3 regions of the Bacillus coreaensis genome follow, and region 2 is predicted to be linked to each of the others. Evidence: riboswitches for the same ligand, from Rfam matches in the RefSeq annotation. Region 2 holds a riboswitch; each other region holds the start of a gene.

Region 1 (3,979 bases), 190 kb from region 2:
ATAGTTCTTAAGGATCAGGTATAAAGTTATATTATTTAATTAATACTTACAATCTCTTTACAATTGCTTAATATTCCTTTGCCATAATGAATGGGACAACGGGTGAAGGATGTGTAAGGATTGAAGTCTATTGGTAAATGGGTTAAAAAAAGAATTCGTATTAATAAGAATACAACATGGCATCTGCCAATCATAAAAAGTCCATTTCAATCACAAAGTATTCGGAAAAAAATCATGCTTAGCTTCGGGCTAGTGTTACTAGTTTCTAGTGGACTAGCTATTTACTCCATGATCAATACCCAAAAGGCAAATGAATTAGCTAAATCACTTATTCTAGAAGAATCACAGCAATTAAACGATCTGCAAGATTTACGATTTTACATGGCTGAGCGATTACGGCTCGTAAATGAGTACATGCTTGATGGTTCTCCACAGGCAAAGGAAAGCTTTGAGAGCAATGTAAAGCTTAGTAAACAGTTAGAAAAAAAGTTATTGAATAACGTTGCAGGAACCAAAGATGAAAACTCAGTAAAAAAGGTCATTTCCGATAGTGTCAAATGGAATGAGGTTATGATGAAGGATGCTTTTGACGTGTTTGACAGCGGAGAGAAGCGTCAAGCCTTTCTAAATGTTGGATCTGAAAAGTTTAAAGCCGAACAAACGATGACAAAACTAAAAGCTTTAGCTGACGAAAAAAATAAAAGCGTAGAACAGCTTGGAGAAGAAATCATTTCTAACGGAAATCAAGTTCAGCTTTGGACAATGATTCTTACAATAATAGTTATTGGTATTTCCGTATTAGTTGCCTTTGTATTAATGAAGTCTATTCATGGTCCGATCCGTCGTTTATCAGATAGAATTCAAGAAGTGGCAGAGGGTGATTTTAGTCAAGCTGATATGAAGGTCACATCAAATGATGAAATTGGTGAGCTAACCATTACTTTCAACCGAATGGTAAAAGAGCTACGAGCATTAATTTCACAAGCCTATGAAACAACCACTCAGGTTTCTTCGTCTGCAGAGGATTTAACAGCAAGCTCAGAGGAAACAGCGCAAGGGGCAGAAAGTATTACTTATTCCATTCAAGAGGTGGCCGCATCCTCTCATAAACAATTAGAAAGCGTAAATGAAACTATACATACAATGAACACATTGGCTACGATTCAAGAAACACTAACGCTTTCATCAGAAGAACTGGAAGCTTCAGCAAATATGGTTGACGGAGTGTCTAAAAACGGAAATCAAGTTGTACAACATGCGATTAAGCAAATGACGCATATTCATGACTCCGTTTTAGAAGTGTCAGGAGTGATTGATAACCTTGGTAGTCAATCAAAGGAAATTAGTCAAATAACAAAAGTGATCACAAGTATTGCGGATCAAACTAATTTACTCGCTTTAAATGCTGCTATTGAAGCAGCACGGGCAGGTGAACATGGGAAAGGCTTTGCTGTTGTTGCTGATGAAGTACGTAAGCTTGCCGTACAATCTAAGAGCTCTTCTAACGAAATTATTGATCTTATTTTAAAAATCCAATCTGGTACAAATCAAGCTGTAAAAGCGATGGAAAAGAGCACACTTGAAGTAGAAAATGGGTCAATTGCTGTTAACGAGGCAGGAAGATCATTTACACAAATTACTCACTCTATCACAGACATTCGTAAGACGATTCAGTCTATTCATCAATATGTGCAAAAGATGTCGGAAAGCTCCAAATATGTAACTGCGAATATTGAAGTGCTAACAGAAATTGCAAAGGTGAATTCCAATTCCTCACATGCGGTGGCTGCATCAGCTGAAGAGCAACTGGCAACAATGGAAGAAATCGCTTCGTCCGTTCAGGCAGTCAATGAAATGGCCATTAATTTAAAAGATCTTTTAAGGAAATTTACGATTTAAATAGAATTCACTCCTGTTGGTACAGAGAGAACTTTTTTACTATTTAAATTATTTATAGTTGCGTTATGAAAAACCTTCCACTATGATGGAATTATAGTTTCATATGAAATCTACTAGGGGGGCCCGTATGTTCGGGCTGAGAGAAAACAATATCCAGTTTTCGACTCTTGGAACCTGATCTGGCTCATACCAGCGGAGGGAAGTAGTTACTGCGAAGATGAATGTTTTTTGTTTCGTAACTATGCCAGGTTCTATAAGAATCTGGTTTTTTTGTTTTAAAATAGGTTTTTAATACGAAGGGAGTAAAGAAAGATGAGTCATGAATTTTTAACATTAATTGATAGAGTAAGAGAACAATCACCGTTAGTTCATAATATGACGAATGTGGTAGTAACTAATTTTGTTGCAAATGGGTTGTTAGCTCTTGGTGCTTCACCAGTTATGGCCTATGCCAAAGAAGAAGTAGCTGACATGGTAAGCATAGCAAATTCACTCGTGCTCAATATCGGCACATTAAGGGAACCGGAAGTAGAAGCTATGATCATTGCAGGAAAAGCTGCTAATGGAAAAGGAGTACCGGTCGTGCTTGATCCGGTTGGAGCTGGTGCAACAACATATCGTACAAATACTGTAAAACGAATACTAACAGAAGTGAATATTAGCATATTACGTGGAAATGCTGCCGAGGTAGCCAACGTAGTAGGTGAAGAATGGCAGACACGCGGTGTTGATGCAGGTACAGGTGAAGGAAATATCGCAGATCTCGCTCTTTTAGCAGCTCAAAAATTACATATGACAGTTGTGGTTACCGGAAAAGACGATATTGTCTCTAATGGAGAAGAATCGATCATCATTTCAAACGGACATCCTCTTCTAACAAAAGTAACTGGGACTGGTTGCTTATTTTCATCAGTTGTAGGAGCTTTTGCAAGTGTTGAAACAAATTATTTACTCGCCGCGGCAGGGGCTTCAGCATTTTATGGTGCAGTCGCTGAGCGCGCGATTTTAGCAACAGGTGACCAACATGTTGGCACTTTTCAGATGGAATTTCTAAATCAACTCATGCTTACTTCAGCCTCCGATGTGGTAGATCTAGCCAAAGTGTATTCAAAAATCACAACGATGTAAGGAGCATTGGGGAAAATGGAATATCTAAAACTGTATTTTATAATGGGCAGTCAAGATTGCATGGATCGAACACCTGAAGAAACGTTAGCTTTAGCGATTGAAGGTGGAATAACGTGCTTTCAATATCGAGAAAAAGGGAGCCACTCTCTTGGAGAAACAGGAAAGTACGAGCTTGGAAAAAAACTGCGAGAACTCTGCGCGGAACATAAGGTCCCATTTATCGTCAATGATGATTTACCACTCGCTATTGCTCTTGATGCTGATGGAGTTCATGTTGGCCAGGACGATGAAAATGCAAAATATGTGAGAGAGACAATCGGTCCTAACAAAATTCTTGGTGTATCCACTCACACGATTGAAGAGGGACTTCAAGCCGTTCGAGACGGAGCTGATTACTTAGGAATTGGACCGATGTATCCTACCATTTCAAAAGAGGATACCGAAAAACAACAAAACTTGGATATCTTTACTGAATTTCGTAACGCAGGAATCTCTCTGCCTCTAGTTGCAATTGGTGGAATTAATTCTACCAATGGAGAAACCGTTATGAAAGTAGGAGCAAATGGCCTAGCGATTATTTCCGATATTTGTCGAGCCAGTCACATTCAAGAGCATACCAAGCTATTACGTAGATTAGTTGATGAATTTTAGTCAAGGAGAGGTTATTCACTATGGTAAATAAAGCATTAACCATTGCCGGTTCAGATAGTGGTGGAGGGGCTGGCATACAGGCCGATCTGAAAACATTTCAAGAATTAGATGTGTACGGAATGTCTGTGATAACAGCCGTAACCGCACAAAACACAACAGGGGTACAGGGGGTATATTCAGTTCCTTTGGAAGGAATTCAAGAACAACTCCGATCGATTGCTGAAGATTTGCGTCCAGATGCGATCAAAACCGGGATGTTATTTAACAGTGACACCATTGAGGCTGTTGCGAGATTTATAGA
Region 2 (3,979 bases):
TTTGGTTTCGAAATAAAATAAACACTTTATTTTTTTGGTTGTATATCTCGAAATCAAGATAACTGAAATAGAGGAATAATTCATGTGCATATAGTAAGTTCTACATCCTGTCACAGCAATGATCCATATTTCAGAACTTAAAAGGAGGTGAAAGTAGGAAATGGGATTATTAGATAAATTATTTGGAAAAAAACAAGAGGAGGAAGAAACAATGACAAAATTAAACATTGGGATTATTTTAGGTTCTACACGTGAAGGTCGTGTAAGTCCACAAGTAGCTGCATGGGTAAAAGAGATCGCTGACAAACGTGATGACGCAAACTATACCATTATTGATATTGCTGAATACAAATTACCATTACTTGGTGAAGCTGGCGGAGATGCTTCAGGAGCTGCTGCTTGGTCAGAAATAATCGCTAGTCAAGATGGATTCGTATTTATTGTTCAAGAATACAATCACTCTATTACTGGAGCACTTAAAAACGCATTAGACTATCTACGTGTAGAGTGGAACAATAAAGCAGCTGGAATCGTTTCTTACGGTTCAGTAGGTGGAGCTCGTGCGGCTGAACATTTACGAGGCATTTTAGGTGAATTATTAGTGGCTGACGTTCGTGTACATCCAGCACTATCGTTATTCACTGATTTCGAGAATGGAACTGACTTTAAACCACAGGCAGTTCAAGAGGATTCTGTCAATCAAATGCTAGACCAATTAATTCCTTGGTCAAAAGCATTATTCACGATCCGATAATTTACTAGGAAATCTACCTGAAGTATAAAATATGTACATGAGTATTTTCTAATACCCATGTACATATGACCAATCATTAAAGGAGTATGAAGGTTGAGCAGGTCATATTAAGCAAAATTGATAGATGTGCTCAGTAGTTATGCTAATGTGATCCTAATGGTAGGATCGGCAAATAGGTTATTCATCCATTCAACCAAGCGTACTATTAAATCTGAATTTTCTAGGAGGAAAATACAATGAACCAACTTAAAGGAATACATCACGTAACAGCTATTACCAGTAGTGCAGAAAAGAACTATGAATTTTTCACCTATGTATTAGGGATGCGTTTAGTTAAAAAAACAGTCAATCAAGATGATATTCAAACCTATCATTTATTCTTTGCTGATGATAAAGGCAGTGCTGGCACAGACATGACATTCTTTGACTTCCCAGGCATTCCAAAAGGTATACATGGTACAAACGAGATTTCTAAGACATCTTTCCGTGTACCAAGTGATGCAGCATTGGAATATTGGGTAAAACGATTTGATCGTTTAGACGTCAAGCATACGGGAATTAAAGAGCAATTTGGCAAGAAAACTCTGTCTTTCGTTGATTTCGATGATCAACAATATCAATTAATTTCAGATGAATTAAATAGAGGGGTAGAATCTGGTACAGCTTGGCAAAAGGGTCCTATCCCATTGGAGCATGCCATTACGGGTTTAGGTCCTGTCTTTATTCGAATTGCCAACTTTGATTATTTTAAAGAAATGTTGGAAAAAGCGCTATTATTTAAAGAAACGGCTCAGGAAGGATCCTTCCATTTATTCGAAGTAGGGGAAGGCGGTAATGGAGCATCCGTTATTGCAGAGCACAATACGATTCTCCCTCAAGCTCAACAAGGTTATGGCACCGTCCATCATGCTGCATTCCGCGTAGAGGATCGCTCCGTATTGGATGAATGGACAGAGCGATTGAATAGTATGGGATTCTCGACATCTGGTTATGTCAATCGTCACTTTTTTGAGTCATTATACGCAAGAGTTGCTCCACAAATTTTATTTGAGTTTGCGACAGATGGCCCTGGTTTTATGGGGGATGAACCTTACGAAACCCTTGGGGAAAAACTATCTTTACCTCCGTTCTTAGAGCCTAAACGAGCTCAAATAGAAAAATTAGTACGCCCCATTGATACAGTGAGAAGTACAAAGGACATCATTAAAGAATAGTATCGTTTCTTCTTTTTAATGCTCCGTTTAAAAGGAAAGTGTTCTGTTTGTTTGAACAGGATGCTTTCCTTGTTTGTTTTTTTTGCTATACCTTTTTTAAAATTCCTAATGTATCTTCTTTAGTCTTTCTCAATTAAAAGCGTTATAATGTCTTCGTTTGCTTCACAATTGTTTTTAGGTGGTTGATTATTTCTTATTGGTAAAACAACAATTAACCAAGTCTCTTAAGAAATAAGAATGAAGAGAGCGTAAAGGGTATGGCAATTCTAGTTAGTAGTATTGTAATCAAAGGATAATGGATGAGTTCACGCTGTCGATGGAGCAAGAAAAATCTATACCTTTACTAAATAAAATGGTTATATTATTATTAACATAATTAACTAAACATCTTCTACTAGGGGTGCCCTATCTTCGGGCTGAGAGAAAAACGTCAAGTTTTTTAACCCTTTGGACCTGATCTGGATTATACCAGCGTAGGAAAGTAGCCAAGCAGTGAATGAATGTAACCATTCTATAACTAACAAGGCTAGGTCCATTTATTATTGGAGCTGGCTTTTTTGTGTTTGATAGTTTCAGAGTTTTCCTATGTAAAGCTCATCACGTGTTCGTAATAATGTAAATCTGGTTGTTCAGGTACTACATGGTATTGCCTTAAGAAAAACATTGAGTGCTTATTAATAAATAGGAGGATTTTGTAAATGAGAAACACACACAAACTTACATTAACAGCCATGATGATTGCCATTGGGACACTTTCGAGTAATATCTTTTATATTCCAATTGGATTTATAAAGGTATTTCCCATTCAGCATTTTATCAATGTGTTGTCAGCGGTTCTATTAGGACCGTTTTATGCAGTTGCTCAAGCACTATGTGTTTCCATATTGAGAAACATCATGGGAACCGGCTCAGTTTTTGCTTTTCCAGGAAGTATGGTTGGAGCGTTGTTGGCTTCTCTTTTCTTTTTGAAAACAAGGAAGATTTATATGGCCTTTTTAGGGGAGGTAATCGGTACGGGAATCATTGGGGCCATTCTTGCCTACCCAATTGCCATATTAATGCTGGGGCAAAAAGCGACCTTGTTTGGATTTGTCCCTTTATTTATTTTTAGTTCTCTTGTGGGCGCATTTTTTGCTGCTATCATTCTAGCTATCTTTTTAAAGAAAAATATAGCTGTTTTTTTGACAAAGTGAATTAGAAAAAGAATTTAGTAGGGAGTTGTTTACTATAGGTATGGGGGAATTTGCTCTTTTAGTAGCGGCTGGGTTAAAAGAGTTTTCTTCACACTTAATGCCACAGGAAACGGGAAGTCGTCCACTATGTGCTGGAAGGATTACCAAACCTAGACATTGCCAAAAGGCTTTTTATCAGTGAGGTGACAGTAAAAAACACCTAAGCTCCATCTACAAAAACCTCGAAGTGAAAAATCGGAACGAACTACTTATGCTTTTGGTTAGGAAGAATGGGAAGTGAATGGTTATATGGAAGTAATTTTTCTCCACTGATAACGGAATGGCGGGCTAACCTAATTCGCTGAAAAAACCATCCTATTGGATGGTTTTTTACATCTATGTTTTTCCTTGTATCTGTAAGGAATCTCCAGAAACAATTCTTTAAATGTATTATAGAAAATAGCACGTTTAAATAGCCTGCTCTTGCATTTTTGTATTAACATTTTTATCAATCATGGTAATCTATACATAAATGATGTTTCCCTAAGGGAGGAAGAGAACGTATGCGTAGAATTGGAGTCATTGGACCTCCTCCGTCTATCGACCGTATTTTTGAGGTTGCCAATGAATTTGAACATGACATTGAATTTATTCCTTTTCCATATGAGGAAGCACGAGATGCAAAGAGGATTGTAATGGAGAATAATCAGAAGGTCAACGGGTGGTTCTTTTCTGGGCCGATTCCTTATGTGATGGCAAAAAATGTGTTAGATTCTAGTATAGATTATGTGTATTCACCGAATACAGGTTCAAGTTTATATAAGTGCCTTTTGCAATTG
Region 3 (3,979 bases), on a different contig from region 2:
CTGGATAATTCGTTACAACCACACCTACAGGAGGTTTTATCTCTGGTATTAGCTTTAATGGGATATTCACTAACGAAACAATTCCAAGAATCAGCACTAAGAACATCGTGACAATTGTAAAGACTGGTCTATTTATAGCATATTCGCTAATCTTCATTCCACGCTAACTCCTCTCAAATCCCTCACAGATTCAGCCATCTTAAGGCTTCATGCCCCATATTATAAAGAAGCACATTATCGTATGCAAATAAGCACTGTATAAAATATGCTATAAAAAAGAAGCCCTCAAAACACGAGGACTTCTAAGTACTTATTGGTAATCATCCATAGGGTTATATAGTGTAATATCTGGATTTTTTTCTTGAAACCAGCGAAGTGCAAAATCGTTTTCGAAAAGAAATACTTTCTTATCGTAACGGTCCTTAACTAAAAGGCTTCGACTGCTAGAAAGATTCTCATTAATTTCTTCATTTTCAACCCAACGGACGATTTTCGAACCTAATCTTTCCATTAATACTTCTGCATTGTACTCGTTTCTCATCCGATGCTCGAACACCTCAAATTGTAGTTGACCAACTGCCCCTAACAAATAATCATCTGTTCGAACAGTACGGAAGAGCTGAATGGCACCTTCTTGGACAAGTTGCTGAATTCCTTTATGAAAAGACTTTTGCTTCATTACGTTTTTAGCTGAAACTCGAACAAAGAGTTCAGGAGTAAACTGAGGAAGCTTTTCATATTGAAAGTTGTTTTTTCCAACTGTCAAAGTATCTCCAATTTGATACGTACCTGGATCGTACAAACCAATAATATCTCCACTAACCGCTTCATCAACCGTGTTTCTGTCATCAGCCATAAACTGTGTTGATTGAGAAAGCTTCATTGACTTTCCTAAGCGTGGGATATTGACTGTCATCCCTCTTTCGAATTTCCCTGAACATACACGTAAAAAGGCAATTCTATCCCTATGAGCAGGATTCATATTGGCTTGAATCTTAAAAACAAAACCTGAGAATTCCTCTGATAACGGATCAATTTTTCCTTCTGTAGACTCCCGTGCTTGAGGTGCAGGTGCAAATTGAAGATATGTTTCTAGAAAAGTTTGAACACCAAAGTTCGCTAGGGCGCTACCAAAGAATACAGGTGTTAGTTCCCCATTTGCTATTCTTTCACGAGAAAATTCATTTCCCGCTTCATTTAATAGCATGATTTCCTCCAACGTTTGGTCATACAAGGAGTATTGCTTTAGTTTATGATCTCCTTCTATTTCTCCATCTTCATTTAACCCAACAAATCGTTCTTCCTCTTCCACACGGAATTGTTCAATTCGCTTGTAGAAACGGTCATATATACCGAGAAATTCTTTCCCCATTCCGATCGGCCAGTTCATCGGATATGATTCTATTCCCATAACCTCTTCAAGCTCAGCTAAAAGTTCTAATGGAGATTTCCCCTGACGATCAAGCTTATTGATAAAGGTAAAAATCGGAATACCTCTCATTCGACACACTTTAAATAGCTTTAAGGTCTGCTCCTCTATCCCTTTTGCTGAATCGATAATCATGACCGCACTATCAACAGCTGTAAGAGTTCGATACGTATCTTCACTGAAGTCTTGGTGACCTGGTGTATCAAGAATATTCACTCGACAGTCATTATAGTCAAATTGCATCACACTCGACGTAACGGAAATACCACGTTGTTTTTCAATTTCCATCCAATCGCTCGTTGCAAACTTACCCGTTTTCTTTCCTTTAACTGTTCCCGCATCACGAATGGCTCCACCAAATAACAATAACTTTTCTGTTAATGTCGTTTTCCCAGCATCCGGGTGGGAAATGATCGCAAATGTGCGACGTGATTGTACATCATCTTTAAAATTTTTTGCCATTATAGAATTTCCTTTCTTTCCTTACACAAATTCATCCATAACTTCAATCTTATCGTGACTGTATGAAGTTTGCAATCTGTTCTTTACAAAAGCAATCACAAACATATCATTATATTGATTTATTCATGAAAGTTCTTCCTTTTCAAGAAAATAATTTCTGCTATAATGAGATAGAAATCAAACTAAATAGGTAAGAATTGTAGGGGGACCGGTGAAGACCGGTTGAGAGTGCATCCAACTGATGCTGACCCTTTGAACCTGATCTGGATGATACCAGCGTAGGAAACATATTCTTTAGACAATAAATTTGTTTAAACATATGCGCCCGGTTCAAAAACTGCGGCGTTTTTTTGCGTCGAAAGGTTCAGTTCATATCCTACTTATACCATTGGAGGAGAAAGTAATGAAAAAATGGATAGTTGCATTTGCAGCTTCTGTATTACTCGCAGGATGTTCAGAAACAAATGAACAACAAACAGAAAAGGAGGAATCAAGCGCTGACTTAAAAAAAGTAACAGTCGTTCTTGATTGGACTCCAAATACAAATCACACAGGGCTATATGTCGCAAAAGAAAAAGGCTTTTTTGAAGACGAAGGTCTTGATGTGACCATTCAGATGCCTGGAGAAGCTGGTGCTGATCAACTTGTTGCTTCAGAAAAAGCAGACTTTGGTGTAGGTTATCAAGAGGGTATTACACAAGCAAGAGTTCAAGGGGTACCTCTTGTTTCTATAGCTGCAGTCATTCAACACAATACATCTGGGTTCGCATCACCGGCATCTAAAAATATTCAATCTCCTAAAGATTTTGAAGGAAAAACATACGGTGGCTGGGGCTCACCTGTAGAACAATCCATCATCGACTCCCTTATGAAGCAAGAACAAGCAGATGTAGAAAAGGTGAATATTGTAAACATAGGCGATGCGGATTTCTTTACTGCTGTTGAACGTGATATTGACTTTGCATGGATATACTACGGTTGGACAGGCGTGGAAGCAGAATTACGAGGAGAAGACATCAATATGGTCTACTTAACCGATTACTCCGAAAAGCTAGACTACTATACACCTGTGCTAACAACTAGTGAAAACATGATTAACAATGATCCAGAAACAGTAAAAGCTTTTGTGAAAGCCGCTTCAAAAGGCTATGAATTCGCTATCGACAACCCTTCCGATGCGGCGGACGTCCTAATCAAAGCTGCTCCAGAGCTTGACGCAGAGCTTGTAAAGAAAAGTCAGGAATGGCTTGCTACCAAATATCAAGACGATGCAGACCAATGGGGAGAGCAACGTTTAGAAGTATGGGAAAACTATGCTTCTTGGATGCTTGAGAATGGGTTGTTAGAATCAGAGTTAGAAGCAGAAAAAGCCTTTACTAATGAATTTTTACCACAATAGGAGTTGATCATATGACAAACGCACTTGTTAGTATACAAATTATCCCTAAGACAAAAAACGGTGAAAATGTGATTCCTTACGTAGATGAAGCAATAGCCATTATTGACGCGTCAGGAGTAAAGTATGAGGTTCATCCTTTAGAAACAACTATGGAGGGTGATCTTCAGGAACTTTTTGCTGTCATTACGAAAATGAATGAGAAGATGATTGAAATGGGAAGTAGCAATGTTATTTCACAGGTGAAGATTCTATATCAACCAGGTGGAATTAAAATGGATACACTTACGGAGAAATATCGTTCATGATACAAAAATTACAAAAAGGATGGAGACCAATTTTTGTTCTCCTCCTTTTATTCATTGGCTGGGAATTCACAGCAAGAATTACTGAGATTCCAAATTGGCTTCTCCCAACTCCTTCACAAATTTTTAACGAACTCATAAATGGTTGGGGCACTGTCTCTGTACATCTTACATCCACCATTCAGCTTATTTTTCTTGGCTTTGTTTCTGGAGTTACCGTAGGTCTGTTAACTGCTTTTATTTTACATAATATCCCTTTTTTAAAAGAATCTTTATATCCGCTTCTTATTTTATCGCAAAATATACCCATTATCGTACTTGCTCCACTTCTTGTGATATGGTTTGGCTTCGGTTTATTACCCAAATTAATTGTTATCACTCTGGTTT

The links. Region 2 has a riboswitch for thiamine pyrophosphate ahead of thiW (energy coupling factor transporter S component ThiW). Riboswitches for the same ligand answer to the same signal wherever they lie in the genome.
Region 1: it holds a riboswitch for thiamine pyrophosphate, as region 2 does, so the genes downstream of both, thiM (hydroxyethylthiazole kinase) here and thiW (energy coupling factor transporter S component ThiW) in region 2, are expected to answer to the same signal.
Region 3: it holds a riboswitch for thiamine pyrophosphate, as region 2 does, so the genes downstream of both, ACQ5H4_RS03925 (ABC transporter substrate-binding protein) here and thiW (energy coupling factor transporter S component ThiW) in region 2, are expected to answer to the same signal.

Annotation. Positions count from the first base shown of each region.
Region 1 is NZ_JBOCCY010000003.1:187,968-191,946, forward strand. It holds partial or broken gene ACQ5H4_RS06970 (HAMP domain-containing protein) at 817-960, shown strand; gene ACQ5H4_RS06975 (methyl-accepting chemotaxis protein) at 952-1,899, shown strand; TPP riboswitch at 2,005-2,117, shown strand; gene thiM (hydroxyethylthiazole kinase) at 2,212-3,027, shown strand; gene thiE (thiamine phosphate synthase) at 3,043-3,678, shown strand; gene thiD (bifunctional hydroxymethylpyrimidine kinase/phosphomethylpyrimidine kinase) at 3,699-3,979, shown strand, end outside.
Region 2 is NZ_JBOCCY010000003.1:596-4,574, forward strand. It holds gene ACQ5H4_RS06000 (NADPH-dependent FMN reductase) at 161-754, shown strand; gene ACQ5H4_RS06005 (ring-cleaving dioxygenase) at 991-1,968, shown strand; TPP riboswitch at 2,355-2,465, shown strand; gene thiW (energy coupling factor transporter S component ThiW) at 2,667-3,161, shown strand; partial or broken gene ACQ5H4_RS06015 (LuxR C-terminal-related transcriptional regulator) at 3,278-3,364, shown strand; gene ACQ5H4_RS06020 (helix-turn-helix domain-containing protein) at 3,704-3,979, shown strand, end outside.
Region 3 is NZ_JBOCCY010000002.1:146,750-150,728, reverse strand. It holds gene ACQ5H4_RS03935 (efflux RND transporter permease subunit) at 1-157, opposite strand, end outside; gene ACQ5H4_RS03930 (peptide chain release factor 3) at 311-1,891, opposite strand; TPP riboswitch at 2,083-2,193, shown strand; gene ACQ5H4_RS03925 (ABC transporter substrate-binding protein) at 2,295-3,290, shown strand; gene ACQ5H4_RS03920 (thiamine-binding protein) at 3,302-3,595, shown strand; gene ACQ5H4_RS03915 (ABC transporter permease) at 3,592-3,979, shown strand, end outside.